DNA from 4 places in the Streptomyces sp. NPDC001027 genome. Region 3 is predicted to be linked to each of the others. Evidence: riboswitches for the same ligand, from Rfam matches in the RefSeq annotation. Region 3 holds a riboswitch; each other region holds the start of a gene.

Region 1 (3,777 bases), on a different contig from region 3:
CCAGTGGGCGGGGTACTCGTGCCGGTCCGACGCGCTCTGCATGGGGCCCAGACTACGGCTCGCTTCCGACAACGGCGCGAGGCAGTCTGGAGGGCGCACGCCGGGTCGAGGCCGCGATCCGGCGACCGCATGGTGACGGGACACCCAGGGACCGTCCCTCATCCGCGTCACATGTGGAACACTGGTCTAGACAACCTGAGACACCGAAGGGCAGCATCACATGGCTGAGCGCCGCGTCAACGTCGGCTGGGCCGAGGGCCTCCACGCCCGCCCCGCTTCCATCTTCGTCCGGGCCGCCACGGCCGCAGGCATCCCCGTGACGATCGCCAAGGCCGACGGCAACCCCGTCAACGCGGCCTCCATGCTGGCCGTTCTCGGCCTCGGCGCCCAGGGAGGCGAGGAGATCGTCCTCGCCTCCGACGCCGAGGGCGCGGACGCCGCGCTCGACCGGCTGGCGAAGCTGGTCGCCGAAGGCCTCGAGGAACTCCCCGAGACCGTCTGAGCACCGCCGCGTTATGCGGTGAAGGGCTCGTCCGAATTATCGGGCGAGCCCTTCGCATTTCCCGTGCACAGGCAGCAGAAATAATCCCCCTCGAATTACTCCTTCTTTGTATACGGCTCCCGTGTTAATGCCGCAGACCCGTCATGTTTACGGGAGGTTGCGAAGTCCTCACACGATCGGCCCGCTCCGGCCCTTTGGAAAAGCGCAGCCGGTGCGCGAGGGTCGCGCGCTCGGTGTGCAGCGCGGTGACCGCCCGCGCGCGCTCCCCGTCGCCGCGCGTCACCGCGTCGACGATCGCGCCGTGCTCCGCCCAGGACTCCACGGGGTCGGCCGGCGCCTCCACCGCGTACATCCAGGCGATCTTGTGCCGGAGCTGGGTGAGCATCGACGCGAGGGCAGGGCTTCCGGAGGCCTGGGCGAGCGTCTCGTGGAACCAGCCCCCCAAGGAGCGCAGATCCTCGCTGTTGCCCCTCCTGGCCCGCTCCTGACCCAGCCGGACGAGCCCGCGCAGCACCTTCAGATGGGCCTCCGTGCGCCGCTGGGCGGCCCGGGAGGCGCCGAGCGGCTCCAGCAGCAACCGCATCTCCAGCAGGTCGGCCGCCTCCTGCTCGGTGGGCTCCGCCACGCACGCGCCCGCGTGCCGCCGGGTGACGACGAAGCCCTCGGCCTCCAGGGTGCGCAGCGCCTCGCGGACCGGGACGCGCGAGACGCCGTAGCGGCGGGCGAGGAGTTCCTCGGTGAGGCGGCTGCCGCGTTCGTAGACACCCGCGACGATGTCGTCCCGGACGGCCGTGCACACCGAGTGCGCCGGAATTCGCATGACGGACCTCCGCCTTAATCCCCGTGAAACGTCGACGGTTGACGTGTGTTCCGTGACTCTATTGCAATGAGCGGGAATTTCCGACGGGGAGCCGGAATCCAGGGATATTTTTTGGACAGCGGGGCCCCGAAAACGGCGAAAGCCCCGGCCGAGGGGCCGGGGCCGAACGATCTGTCGCCGTCGGGCGTCAGACGTTGACGCCGTGCTTGCGGAGATAGGCGACCGGATCGATGTCCGAGCCGTACTCGGGGGTCGTGCGCGCCTCGAAGTGCAGATGCGCTCCGGTGACGTTGCCGGTCGCGCCGGACAGCCCGATGCGCTGGCCCGGGGTGACCGTCTGGCCCACCGACACCTCGATGGACGACAGGTGACCGTACTGCGTGTACGTCCCGTCGTTCATCTTCATGACGACCTGGTTGCCGTAGGCGCCGCCCCAGCCCGCCTCGACCACGGTGCCGAAGCCGACCGCGTGCACGGTGGTGCCGCTGGCCGCGTGGAAGTCGACGCCGGTGTGGCTGCCGGAGGACCACAGCGAGCTGCTGGCCTGGTAGCCGGTGGAGACGTAGGAGCCGGTGATCGGCGACACGAAGGTGTTGAGAAGCTTGCGCTCGGCCTCACGGGCGGCACGCACGCGTGCCTCGCGCTCCTCCACGGCCTTCTTCGCGGCGGCCTGGCGGGCGGCCTCCTCGAAAGCCGCCTTCTTCTGCGCGGCGACCTGCTCGTCGACCTGGTCGGCGACCGACTCGGCCACGGACTCGCCGGCCGTGACGACCGGGATCAGACCGGTCTGTTCGGGGGTGGGCTCGGCCGCGAAGGCCTGGGTGGAGGCGACGGAGGCCATCACACCGGTACTGGTGAGCGCCGCCACGCCGACCGCGCGAGCGGTGGAACGCTGCATCCGGCTGGGCCGGCGGTGCTTCCCGGTGGCGCAGGTGAACGCCATGAAGTCAGAGGTGTCCTTTCCTTCCCTCTCGCCTACCGGGTTAGCTGACGGGTTCGGAGCAGGAAGGTCTCCTACGGACCCCCTCGTGTGCACGCGGGCGTCCGATTCACCCCAGGGACTTCACAAGTGGGTCCCCGGCTCCCCTGGCTCGCGCCGTACGGGGACTCGGCGATGACTGTCCGGTGCCGCAGCTTGCGGCGCAGTGCCTGACGGACAGCCCGGATGAAGCTAAGCGGCGAAGGGATCAATCCTCAAACGGATCACGGTTTTTGTAGCGCATCCCACAGTGCAGACAGGCCACGTCCACCCCAATTCGGACAAACAGAAGCCCTGGTGACGCTCGGTCGACCAGGGCCTCTGCGCGTGCGTGCCGTTGCCGCCGCGATCCACGGCTACTCGGCTTGTCGGCTCGGCTTGTCGGCTACTCGGCGGACACGACCTTCACCTCGCCGATGCCGAGGGCCTCGACGGGCGCCTTGATCTGGGCCGCGTCGCCCACCAGGACCGTCACCAGACGGTCCACCGGGAAGGCGTTCACGGCCGCCGCGGTGGCCTCCACCGTGCCGGTCGCGGCGAGCTGCTGGTACAGAGTCGCCTGGTAGTCGTCGGGCAGGTGCTGTTCGACCTGGTCGGCCAGCGTGCTCGCGACGGCCGCCGCGGTCTCGTACTTCAGCGGCGCCACCCCGACCAGGTTCTGCACGGCGACGTCGCGCTCGGCGTCGGTCAGCCCCTCGGCGGCGAGGGTGCGCAGCACCTTCCACAGGTCGTCCAGCGCAGGACCGGTGTTCGGGGTGTCGACGGAACCGCTGATGGCGAGCATCGCGGCGCCCGAGCCGTCCGGCGCGGACAAAAGGACCTGCCCGAAGGCGCGAACGCCGTAGGTGTAGCCCTTCTCCTCACGCAGGACGCGGTCCAGACGGGAGGTGAGGGTGCCGCCGAGGCAGTAGGTGCCGAGCACCTGGGCGGGCCACACACGGTCGTGCCGGTCGGCGCCGATCCGGCCGATCAGCAGCTGCGTCTGGACGGCCCCCGGGCGGTCCACGATGACGACCCGGCCGGCGTCGTCGGCGGTCACCGGCGGCACGGGCCGCGGCTCGGCGGCGGAGCCCGTCCAGGCGCCCAGGGTGTCGCCCAGGAGGGCGTCCAGGTCGACGCCGGTGAGGTCGCCGACGACGACGGCGGTGGCCGTCGCCGGACGGACGTGCTTGTCGTAGAAGGCGCGGACGGCCGCGGAGTCGATCTTCTCGACCGTCTCGGCGGTGCCCTGGCGCGGACGCGACATGCGGGCGGTGGCCGGGAACAGCTCCTTCGAGAGCTCCTTGGCGGCGCGCCGGGAGGGGTTGGCCAGCTCGTGCGGGATCTCGTCCAGGCGGTTGCGCACGAGGCGCTCGACCTCGCTGTCGGCGAACGCGGGGGCCCTGAGGGCGTCCGCGAGCAGACCGACGCCCTTGGTCAGGCGCGAGGCCGGGACCTCGAGGCTGATGCGGACGCCGGGGTGGTCGGCGTGCGCGT
Region 2 (3,777 bases), on a different contig from region 3:
CGGTCGGGACCGGTACGGGAAGGTACGTTCCGCGGTACTGCGGACATGGTGCCTCCTTATGCGCCGCCGGCGAGAGCGGCGAGGTAATCCGATGATTCCCCGGGCGAAAGGGCTTGCGCCCTAAGGGCGTTGAAGGCCTGGGAATAGGCCTGGAGGTCTTCTTTCCGTTCGAGATAGAGGCTACTCGTCAAGTGGTCGAGAACAACCACATCCAGATCAGAAGTGCGCGAAAATGAAAAGATAACGAAAGGGCCGGTTACCCCGATATGCGCACCCGCGGTGAACGGCAGCACCTGAAGGCTCACTTGCGGCATCAGGGAGGCCTCCGCCAGCCGTCGCAGCTGGTGTGCCATCACCTCGGGGCCGCCCACCTCGCGGCGCAGCACCGACTCGTCGAGCACCGCGCTCAGCTCCAGCGGCGGCTGCGCCCGCAGTACGTCCTGGCGGGCCAGCCGCACCTCCACCAGGGTGTCGAGTTGCTCGTCGTCGAGGCCCTCGACGGCTGCCAGGGTCACGGCGCGCGCGTACTCGGGCGTCTGCAGCAGGCCCGGCACCACGGTCGTCTCCAGGGTGCGCATCGCGCTGGCCTGGGACTCCAGGCTGATGAAGTCCCGGTAGGCGGGCGGCAGCACCCCGCGGTAGGCGTGCCACCAGTGGTCCCGGCCGCCGCCACCGCCGGAGTCGGCGCCCGCCAACGCCAGCATCAGCTCGCGCAGTTGCGGATCGGCCACACCGTAGACGTCGAGGAGTAACCGCACATCGGCCGGTTTCGATCCACTGGTGCCGGTCTCGATGCGGCTCACCTTGGACTGGTGCCACCCCGCGAGCCGGGCCGCCTCACCGCTGGTGAGGCCCGCCTGAGCGCGTAAAGTGCGCAGTTCGGCGCCCAGCTTGCGGCGGCGTACCGCCGGTCCGTGCTGCACGGGCTTCTCCTTACTCCTGACAGGCCGAGCAAATACGCTCTGTCGTCGCAGAGTTCACCGCATCGGGCGACAGATATATGCACATCTTGGTGGATCGCCACCCGTGACCGGCGTGGTGATGGCAGTCTGGCGAAGAAGCACCAGTCCGGGACCGTACTCGAACCATCCGCGCCGTGTCGGGCTCCGGTCCCGTGGGAAAGGTACGACGTCGCCATGGCAGATCACCTGGAAGCAACCATCACTCTGCCGAGCGATCCCGCCTCGGTCTCCACGGCCCGCGCCTTCGTGGTCGGCGCCCTCGGCGAGTGGGGCCTGCCGGCGGACGCCGAGGCGGCCGACACCGTCCGCCTGATCGTCTCGGAACTCGCCACCAACGCCGTGCAGCACACCTTCGGCCAGTCGCCCACCTTCACGGTGGACCTCGTGCTCGACCGCGACGAACAGCTGAGCATCGGCGTCACCGACAGTCATCCGCGCTTTCCGCAACGACTGCCGGCCGCCGTCCAGCAGGACAACGGCCGAGGCATGGTGATCATTCGCTGGCTGACCGCGGAGGCCGGCGGCAGACTCAGAGTGCGGCCCACCCGGGAGGGCGGCAAGACGGTCAGCGTCGAGCTCCCGTGGGCCGTCCCGGCGGCGGAGCCGACTGCCGGAGTCCTGACGGTCCCGGTGGAGGGCGAGCTCCCGGGGCGGTGAAGGCGTGTCAGGACGCCGTACACGGCCCCGGGAGGTCAGTCGGGTCCGGCAAGCTCGGCGGACCCGTCAGATCCGCGCCCAGGCCCCCTCGGACCCGGCGGATCGGCGGCAGGGCCCTAGCGGACCCGGCCGTACCAGACGCTCTTGGTCCAGATCTTCTGCAGCTTCACCACGTCCCCGGTCTTCGGCGAGTGCCAGATCTTGCCCTTACCCGCGTAGATCCCGACGTGGTACACGTTCGACCCCGAGTGGAAGAACACCAGGTCGCCCGCCTTGCGGCTGGACGCCGAAATGTGCTTCGTCTTGTTGTACTGCTGGGCCGCCGTCCGCGGCAGGCTCTTGCCCGCCTTCTTGAACGAGTACATCGTGAGCCCCGAGCAGTCGAACCTCTTCGGCCCGGTGGCCCCGTACTTGTACGGCGCACCCTTCTTGGAAGCCGCGACCTGCAGCGCCTTCGTCGCCGGTGTGGCGGCCGCGGCGTCCGGAGCGAGCCCCGGGACCACGACCGTGCCGCCGACGGCGGCGATGGCGAACGCCGAGGCCGTGCCGGCCCGGGCCATGAGCGACGGGACACGATTGAGCGCAGTCATGCGCAACCCTTCGTCAGCCGCCTGTGAAGGATGACCTGTCGGATTCGGGCTGGCGAAGTTGCCCGGCCGCGTCAGCGGCTTCACCCCAAGGGCTGCTCGGTCCGGTCATGGCGTGACCGTTCCGGCGACCCGTCGTGCTTGGGTCCTCCACTCCTGCCGATGCACTCCTGTCGACCGGTCATCCGGGAGGCGGCAGGACTCGGCGTCCACCCGGACCGCCCCGCCGCTTGTGGCGGGGGCTTGTCGTCAGACAGGGATCTTGGCTCACGGATGTCCGAAAATCCCAACGGAACCGGGGATTTGTGGGGTTACTCACCACTCACCCGTTCGGGTGAACACCCTGACGGGTGATCAGATGGCGGGTGGTCTCAGGGGCTCCCACCAGCGGCGACGTCTTCCGCTCCGCTCGAAGAGCGCCCTTTCGCGCAAGTTCTGGGCGTCCGGGGGAACACTAGACGCTCTGCCGAACGGGGGTACGCCTTCTGGGCCGTTTCGACTCCGGCCCGGACGCCACGGCCGCGCCGCGAGCCCGCCCGCGCCGCGAGCCGCCCGCGCTGTGAGTCGTCCGCGCGCCTGAGCCGTCTCCGGTCAACTCTCGGAGACCGGCGGCAGCATGACGCGCGCCGTGCGGCGCTCTCCGTCCAGCACGCGCAGCGCCCGTGCGAGCGTCGGCGCGTGCAACTCGCTCTCCCCTCGCTGGTGCATCAGCGTCAGCGCGTCGCGCAGCGCGGTCGCCTTGCTCACCAGCGCCTGGGCGGCGCGCAGTCCGCGGTAGGTGTCCGTGTGGTGGGCGGGGTTGATGCGGCCGAGCATGTCGACGACGTCGAGGTAACCGTCGATCAGTTCGGCCTCCGCGCGGGTCAGCGCGGGCAGCGGCGGCAGTTCGGGCACCATCGCCGGCTCACCTCCCGCCCTGCGTCCGGGACGACGCCTTGCGGCTCGGGATGATCCCGTCCACCAGGCCGTACTCCACCGCCTGCGGGGCGGTGAGGAACATGTCCCGCTCGATGTCCGCGGTCACCTGCTCCGGCGTCCGCCCCGTGTGCCGCACGAGCATCTCCTCCAGGGCCGCGCGGGTGCGGGCCAGCTCCTCGGCCTGGACGGCCAGGTCGCTGGCCTGCCCCTCGACCGGCTCGGGCAGCGACGGCTGGCGGATCGTCATCCGCGCCCCCGGGAGGCTGAACCGCTTGCCCGGCGTGCCCGCGGCCAGCAGGATCGCGGCCGACGAGCCCGCCTGCCCCAGGCAGGTCGTCGACACGTCGCACGTGACGAACCGGATCGTGTCGTACAGCGCCGTCATCGCACTGAACGAGCCGCCGGGGGAGTTGATGTACAGCGCGATGTCCCGGTCCGGGTCCTTGTGCTCGAGGTACATGAACTGGGCCGTCACGTCGTTCGCCGAGATGTCGTCGACCGGGGCCCCCAGGAACACGATCCGCTCCTCCAACAGCTTGGAGTACGGATCCATCGTGCGGCGCCCCGAGCTCGTCCGTTCGGTGAACTCGGGCAGGACATGGCGGGCGAACGGTCGATGCATGGGATGCCCCCTCCTTCTACGTCTGGCCTTC
Region 3 (3,777 bases):
CCGCCATTCTCACCCGAATCGGTGAGGAGTGGTGTTTTCCGTGGTTCCCATCTGACCAAATCGACTCCTGGGAAGCGTCAACCCGAGGGCTCAACTCCGCATACACCTGCGGTATGACACGGGAGCGTCAGGACGACCGCGGACCCGTAGGGGTAGCCACGGATCGACAACCCTCCGGAGCCGAAGTCGGAGGCAGAGACAGCGGCAGCGGCAGCGGCAGCGGCAGCGGCAGGGGTGCTCGGCAGTGGGACGGCTCGGTGGGTCGGCAGCCGGACCTCGGCGGTTCGGCGATCAGGGGGCGGGACGCGCGGGGAGGGTTCAGCCGGCGCGGTGGACCACCGCGTCACAGAGTTCCATCAGCGCCGCCTTCGCGTCGCACTCGCGCAGCGGCGCCAGTGCGGCCCGCGCGTCGTTCGCGTACCGCACGGTGTCCCGGCGGGCCTGCTCCAGCGCCGGGTGGGCCCGGAGCGCCTCGATGGCCTCGGCGAGCCGGGCGTCGTCGCTCAGGTCGGAGTCCAGCAGCTCGCACAGTGCGATGTCCTCGGGCAGGGACAGACGCGCGGCCCGCTCCCGCAGTCGCAGCACGGGCAGGGTGGGCACGCCCTCGCGGAGATCGGTGCCGGGAGTCTTGCCGGACTCGTGCGAGTCGGACGCGATGTCCAACACGTCGTCCGCCAGCTGGAAGGCGACGCCGAGCCGCTCGCCGTACTGCGTCAGCACGTCGACGACCGTGTCGTCGGCGCCCGACATCATGGCGCCGAACCGGCAGGCCACCGCGACCAGCGAACCCGTCTTGCCACCGAGCACGTCGAGGTAGTGGTCGACCGGGTCCCGTCCGTCCGTGGGCCCCGCCGTCTCCAGGATCTGGCCGGTGACCAGCCGCTCGAACGCCTCCGCCTGCACCCGCACCGCCTCCGGACCGAGATCGGCCAGGATGTGCGAGGCGCGCGCGAAGAGGAAGTCACCGGTGAGGACGGCCACCGAGTTGCCCCAGCGGGCGTTCGCGCTGGGAACCCCGCGCCGTACGGCGGCCTCGTCCATCACGTCGTCGTGGTACAGCGTGGCCAGGTGCGTCAGCTCCACCACCACGGCCGACGGCACGATGCCCGGCGCGTGCCTGTCCCCGAACTGCGCCGCGAGCATCACGAGCAGCGGGCGGAACCGCTTCCCGCCCGCCCGCACCAGGTGCTGGGCGGCCTCCGTGATGAACGGAACCTCACTCTTGGTGGCCTCGAGCAAGCCTTCCTCGACAGCCGCCAATCCGGCCTGGACATCGGCTTCCAGAGCCTGGTCCCGCACGCTCAGCCCGAACGGCCCGACGACGGTCACGAGGGGTCTCCTGTCTGCTGGTGTCTACTGGCGATTACGCGGTTTGTCGATAGGTCGCTGCCATCACTCGAGTCAGCGTATCCGGTCACGTTTCGATCACCGATAGCCCCCACGTCCCCCGGGGGCGAATGCACTCGCCCGCGAGGTGCGCGCATCGGGCCAGACCGTATCCGATCACATCCATGATGTTTCTGATCAGCCCATACGAAGAGATATTCATCGGGTTGCCGCGAAGTACCGAATCATGTTCCCTCCGAGGCCGGCGCACGGCCGGGTCCGCCGTGGCGGCACGGTCTCGCCGTCGCGTCTACAGAGAGTGACCCCGGCGCGACGCATCCGCGGGACGCGGCCGCCCGGCACAGCCGCCCGACGCAGCCATCCGGCGCGACATCGACCGCGGCCAGGGGCGCCCCACGCGGCCGAGAGCGCCACAGCCGGCGCGACCGACGGCGCGACGGAGACCGCCCCTCCTCTCCCCTGTGCCATAACAAGCCAGTTGAGGCTAATGCCCGATTTACGAGTCTTGCGATCTCGCGTGACATGGCTCACTGACGTCCACGCGGCGACCGACGTCCGCCACCGCTCGATCCGCCGCACCCGCCAAGTGAGTTGACGGTTTGCACCCACAAAGGATCAAGTACCCCATACGGCACAGACCAAGGTCAATAGGGGTCATCTGTGAATCCGGCACTTGTTCCGGACATGTGCTCTCGCATACGTTCCCGGCCTGTCGGGCGGACGCCTAATCCTGCCGCCGCCCGTAACACCCACCGAGAAACGCATGGCAGGAGCGGGGGAACCAGGTAGGTCGCCGCAGCGCATTGCCCTGACGTTCTGGACATCCAGAGCTTTTCAGGCAATCCGTTACGGCTTGGGGTGAAGTCGCGACCGTCAGGACGCGACCGGGCAGCTCCCGCCCGAACCCGACAGCTCACCTCGCAGGCGACGGAGAGGAAAACTCGTCATGTCCGCTGCCGCTCAGCGTTCCACCCGCACGTCCCGCCTCGTCCGCAAGCTCGCCGTCGCCGGCACCGGAGTCGCCGTGCTGGCGCTCCCGCTCATCGGCGCGACCACCGCCTCCGCGGCCACCACGCCGACCGTCGCCACCGCGACCAGCCTCGGCTACTCCGACAACCTCGACGGCTGGATCCGCGCCTCCCTGCAGGTCATGTCGCAGCACGGCATCCCGGGGTCGTACAACGGCATCTACCGCAACGTCATCCGCGAGTCCTCGGGCAACCCCTACGCCATCAACCTCTGGGACTCCAACGCCGCCGCGGGCATCCCGTCCAAGGGCCTGCTGCAGGTCATCGACCCGACCTTCCGCGCCTACCACGTCGAGGGCACCTCCTGGGACTCCTACGACCCGGTGGCGAACATCACCGCCGCCTGCAACTACGCGGCCGCCCGCTACGGCTCGATCGACAACGTCTTCGGCGCCTACTGACGATCCGGCCCGACCGACAGCGGGACCCGACCGGGACCGACGCCCCCGCCGCCGACCGACAGCCGAACGGCTGCCGGTCGGTAGCGGGTCGGTAGGGGGTCGGCAGGGGGTCAGTCGGCGAACGGCTGCCGGTCGACGTCGGGTCGGCTGCGGGTCGGTCGGCCGACGGGGGCTCCGCCGCGCCGTCCGGGCCGGGGCGGACTCACGGAAACAGTCTTTCGAGGACGACGGCCACGCCGTCGTCCTCGTTCGACGTCGTCACCTCGTCGGCCACCGCCTTGAGTTCGGGGTGGGCGTTGGCCATGGCGACGCCGTGCGCCGCCCAGTCGAACATCGGGATGTCGTTGGGCATGTCCCCGAAGGCCACGGTGTCCTCGGGTCGCAGCCCGAGATGTTCCGCGGCCAGCGCCAGCCCCGTCGCCTTGGTGATCCCACAGGGCTGGAGCTCGACCGTGCCGGGACCCGACATGGTGACCGTGGCGAGAGAGCCCACCACCGAGCGGGCCGTCGCCGCCAACTCGTCGTCGGACAGGGCGGGATGGCGCAACAGCACCTTGCTGATCGGCTCGCACCACAGGTCGTCGCGACAGCCCACGCGCAGCGCCGGCAGCGTCGGGTGGGGCATCCGGTAGCCCGGTTCGATGAGCGTCAGCCCGTCGACCCCGTCCTGGTCGACCGCCGCGTACAGCTGCCCGACCTCCGCTTCGATCTTGCCGAGCGCGGTCTCCGCCAGCTCCCGGTCCAAGGTCACCGACCACAGCAGCCGGTCCGCGCCGGCGTCGTACAGCTGCGCGCCCTGTCCGCACACCGCGAGCCCCCTGCTGTGCAGGCGCTCGAGCAGCGGCCGCACCCGGGGCGCGGGCCGTCCCGTCACCACCAGGTGGCGTGCGCCGGCGGCGGCCACCCGCGCGAGTGCGTCGAGCGACCGGTCGGAGAAGGTGTCGTCGCCGCGGAGCAGCGTTCCGTCCAGGTCGGTGGCGATCAGGGAGTACGCGGTGCGC
Region 4 (3,777 bases), on a different contig from region 3:
GGAGTAGTACAGGTGGGGCAGGCCGGCCTCCTGCTGGAGCTGCCGGTCGATCGCGTCCTCCAGCAGGAGGTAGCCCGCGACGTAGGCGCGCCAGGCGCGTTGCTCCTCGGGGGAGAGCCAGCGAGTCGTCATGCACCCAGTGTAGGTTGTTTCAAACTTGAACCAAGACGTTCCACGTCAAGACCGCCGTCGGACCGAGCCCGGGAGCACGTCGATGCCGTACCCGTACGTCCTGCTGTCCGCCGCCGTCTCCCTCGACGGCTACCTGGACGACACCACGCCCGAACGCCTGCTGCTCTCCGGTCCCGCCGACTTCGACCGCGTCGACGCGGTAAGGGCGTCCGTGGACGCCATCCTCATCGGCGCCGGCACCATCCGCGCCGACAACCCCCGGCTCCTGGTGAACTCCCCCGAGCGGCGCGCCGTCCGGGTCGCCGCCGGCCGGCCCGCCTATCCGCTCAAGGTCACCGTCAGCGGCTCCGGCGACCTCGACCCCGCGGCGAACTTCTGGCACACGGGCGGCGAGAAGGCCGTGTACACGACCCAGAAGGGCGCCGAACGGGCCCGCGCGCTGGGCATCGCCGCGGACATCGTCCCGCTCGGCCCCGAGCTGGACTGGCGCCGCCTCCTCACGCACCTCCACGACGAGCTCGGCATCCGTCGCCTCATGGTCGAGGGCGGCGGAACCGTCCACACCCAGCTGCTCCAGCAGGGGCTCGCCGACGAACTCCAGCTCGTCCTCGCCCCGCTGTTCGTGGGCGACCCGGACGCGCCCCGCCTCTTCGGGCCGGGCGCCTACCAGGGCGGACGGCTGCGGCTGGTGGAGACGCGGCGCATCGAGGACGTCGTCCTGCACCGCTACGAGCCCACCGCCCCCGGCGCCGGAGGGCTCGCCGCCGCGGCCGACCGGCACTGGCTGGCCCTCGCCTGCGAGCTGGCCGCCCAGTGCCCGCCCTCGGACACCGCGTTCAGCGTCGGCGCGGTGATCGTCGCCGCCGACGGCACAGAGCTGGCGCGCGGGCACTCCCGCGAAGCCGGCGACCCGGTCGTGCACGCCGAGGAGGCGGCGCTCGCCAAGCTCGACCCGGCCGACCCCCGGCTGGCCGCCGCCACCGTCTACTCCAGCCTGGAGCCGTGCGCCCGCCGCTCCTCGCGTCCCGCCCCGTGCGCCCGCCTCATCCTGGACGCCGGCGTGCGCCGGGTGGTCACGGCGTGGCGCGAGCCGGACACCTTCGTCACGGCGGCGGACGGGACCGGCCTGCTGGCCGCCGCGGGCGTCGACGTCCTCGTACTGCCGGAGCACGAGGAGCGGGCGAAGGCCCCGAACCGGCACCTGCTGTGAGGCCGCGGCCGGGCCGCGACAAACCCTGGTGCTCGGCGTCCCCCGGATGACGTACACTTGAGACACAACGACGCGGGGTGGAGCAGCTCGGTAGCTCGCTGGGCTCATAACCCAGAGGTCGCAGGTTCAAATCCTGTCCCCGCTACTGAAGGCCGAGGGCCGGAATCCGAAAGGGTTCCGGCCCTCTGTGCGTTCGCCCTCGAGGTGCGCCATCACCCATTGTGACCGGGCGGCCGCCCTGAGCGCCGGGCCCGGATCGGCGTCGCGACGCATGTGGCTGGTGATGCACTTCGGACGAGGGGCAACTCGCCCGTTTTTCACCGCTGCTGGCCCGAAAGTCCAGGCCAGAAATGTTATTGATCAAGCAGAAGAGCTTGGAAACGCACCCCCGGGTCTATTAACGTTCGATAACGCAGCGCGGCCGTCCCAGCCGGCACCAGAGCCGACTCCGCGCGCGCACGCGCCGAATCCCGCGAGGGAACCGGGGAACCACCACCTTGGGGTGAATCACGCGGAAGCCTCCGTGAACTCGCAGAGTCCACGGCCGGTATACGCGCGTAGGAGACCTTCCGACTCCGAACCCGTCAGCTAACCCGGTAGGCGACGGAAGGAAAGGAGTGCGCCCGCGTGGCGTCCAACCCGCCTGCCCCCGAGGCCCCGTACGCGCCGGTCCGGCCCTCCGCCGAGACCTTCGGCTACGGCGGCTACCGCACCGACGAGGGCCCCTGGGAGGAGTGGAACCCCACCGCGGAGTCCATTCGCCCGGTACGCGGCAAGCACCGCGTCGCCAAGCAGCGCGGCGGCGGATTCGCCCGCAGCTCCACGGTCCTCGGCGTCGGCGTCATAGCCGCCGTCAGCGCGGGCGGGATGGCCAGCGCCAACACCGGCAAGGCCCCCGTCTCCATCTCCATGCCGGACCTGCCCGGCGTGGGCTCGCTGATCTCCGAGGACGAGCCCGCCCCGGAAGCCGCGTCCGCCCTGGCCAGCTTCGGCTCCGAGGCCGCCGTCGACACGGACGCCGACGCCGACGCCGCCCAGAGCGTCGCCGACGCCGGCGAGGCCCTGCGCAGCCGGATCATGGCCCAGGCCGAGTCGCAGAAGACCCAGGTCGAGGTCAAGGCCGCCGCCGCGGCCGCCAAGGCGAAGGTCGACGCCGTCGTCAAGGCCGAGAAGGAGGCGCAGGCCAAGGCCGACGCCGCGAAGAAGAAGGCCGCCGAGGAGGCCGCCGCCAAGGTCGAGGCCGCGCGCCTGGCCGAGCTGGCCAAGCAGTACACGCTGCCCACCTCCTCGTACACCATCACCTCGACGTTCGGTCAGGCCGGCTCCCTGTGGTCCTCCGGCTACCACACCGGACTCGACTTCGCCGCGCCCACCGGCACGCTCATCAAGGCCATCCACACCGGGACCATCACCGAGGCGGGCTGGGCCGGCGCCTACGGCTACCGCACCATCATGACCCTGGACGACGGCACCGAGATCTGGTTCTGCCACCAGTCGTCGATCAGCGTCAGCGTCGGCCAGAAGGTCGCCACCGGTGACGTGATCGGCCGCGTGGGCGCCACCGGGAACGTCACCGGGGCGCACCTGCACCTCGAGGTCCACCCGGACGGCAACGCCGACGGCATCGACCCGGCGGCCTGGCTGCGCAGCAAGGGCCTCAACCCCTGAGCCCTCCCTCGAGGACGCCTGAGTCGTCTCTCGAGGAGCTTTCAGGACCATCGAGCAACGGCAGCCCTGACGGCCACCCCCGACGTCAGGGCTGCCGCTTGTTCACCTGTTCTTCGTGTCCCGAGCGGAATGGCGTGACTGCCGCGTCCGTTGAGACGAAGCATGACTTCTCTGCGCACCATCGGCTCCTCCGACCTCGAGGTCTTCCCGCTCGCCCTCGGCGGCAACGTCTTCGGCTGGACCGCGGACGAGGCGGCCTCCTTCGCCGTCCTCGACGCCTACGCGGCCGCGGGCGGCAACTTCGTCGACACCGCCGACTCCTATTCGGCGTGGGTCGACGGCAACAGCGGCGGTGAGTCCGAGACCATCGTCGGCAGGTGGCTGAAGGCCCGCGGCAACCGGGAGGACGTCGTGATCGCCACCAAGGTCAGCCAGCACCCCGACTTCCCCGGTCTGTCCGCCGACAACATCAAGGCCGCCGCCGACGCCTCGCTCCGCCGCCTGGACACCGATCACATCGACCTCTACTACACGCACTTCGACAAGCCCGAGGTGCCCGTGGAGGAGATCGTCGGCGCCCTCGACGAGTTGGTGAAGGCGGGCAAGGTGCGGCACATCGCCGCCTCCAACATCTCGCCCGAACGCCTCCAGGAGTCCCTGGAGTTCTCCGACCGCGAGGGCCTCGCCCGGTACGTCGCACTGCAGCCGCACTACAACCTGGTCTCCCGCGACACCTACGAGGGCGGCCTCCAGAACCTCGCCGCCCG

The links. A riboswitch is a leader RNA that binds a small molecule or an ion and turns the genes downstream of it on or off. The one in region 3 is predicted to bind cyclic di-AMP.
Region 1: another riboswitch for cyclic di-AMP. It lies ahead of ABT300_RS35030 (M23 family metallopeptidase); the one in region 3 lies ahead of ABT300_RS00165 (transglycosylase SLT domain-containing protein).
Region 2: another riboswitch for cyclic di-AMP. It lies ahead of ABT300_RS05760 (C40 family peptidase); the one in region 3 lies ahead of ABT300_RS00165 (transglycosylase SLT domain-containing protein).
Region 4: another riboswitch for cyclic di-AMP. It lies ahead of ABT300_RS11115 (M23 family metallopeptidase); the one in region 3 lies ahead of ABT300_RS00165 (transglycosylase SLT domain-containing protein).

The regions. Positions count from the first base shown of each region.
Region 1 is NZ_JBEPBI010000223.1:1,797-5,573, forward strand. Features, by position in the region: partial or broken gene ABT300_RS35015 (GNAT family N-acetyltransferase) at 1-42, opposite strand, end outside; gene ABT300_RS35020 (HPr family phosphocarrier protein) at 221-502, shown strand; gene ABT300_RS35025 (GntR family transcriptional regulator) at 627-1,322, opposite strand; gene ABT300_RS35030 (M23 family metallopeptidase) at 1,510-2,265, opposite strand; cyclic di-AMP (ydaO/yuaA leader) riboswitch at 2,280-2,446, opposite strand; gene ABT300_RS35035 (M16 family metallopeptidase) at 2,687-3,777, opposite strand, start outside.
Region 2 is NZ_JBEPBI010000010.1:77,414-81,190, forward strand. Features, by position in the region: gene ABT300_RS05745 (DUF397 domain-containing protein) at 1-47, opposite strand, end outside; gene ABT300_RS05750 (helix-turn-helix domain-containing protein) at 57-923, opposite strand; gene ABT300_RS05755 (ATP-binding protein) at 1,137-1,619, shown strand; gene ABT300_RS05760 (C40 family peptidase) at 1,736-2,209, opposite strand; cyclic di-AMP (ydaO/yuaA leader) riboswitch at 2,213-2,383, opposite strand; gene ABT300_RS05765 (hypothetical protein) at 2,798-3,103, opposite strand; gene ABT300_RS05770 (ATP-dependent Clp protease proteolytic subunit) at 3,111-3,746, opposite strand.
Region 3 is NZ_JBEPBI010000001.1:36,328-40,104, reverse strand. Features, by position in the region: gene ABT300_RS00170 (polyprenyl synthetase family protein) at 319-1,329, opposite strand; cyclic di-AMP (ydaO/yuaA leader) riboswitch at 2,088-2,289, shown strand; gene ABT300_RS00165 (transglycosylase SLT domain-containing protein) at 2,294-2,776, shown strand; gene ABT300_RS00160 (HAD family hydrolase) at 2,979-3,777, opposite strand, start outside.
Region 4 is NZ_JBEPBI010000027.1:23,892-27,668, reverse strand. Features, by position in the region: gene ABT300_RS11130 (MarR family winged helix-turn-helix transcriptional regulator) at 1-132, opposite strand, end outside; gene ABT300_RS11125 (dihydrofolate reductase family protein) at 215-1,342, shown strand; tRNA gene ABT300_RS11120 (tRNA-Met) at 1,414-1,487, shown strand; cyclic di-AMP (ydaO/yuaA leader) riboswitch at 1,794-1,960, shown strand; gene ABT300_RS11115 (M23 family metallopeptidase) at 1,970-3,010, shown strand; gene ABT300_RS11110 (aldo/keto reductase) at 3,173-3,777, shown strand, end outside.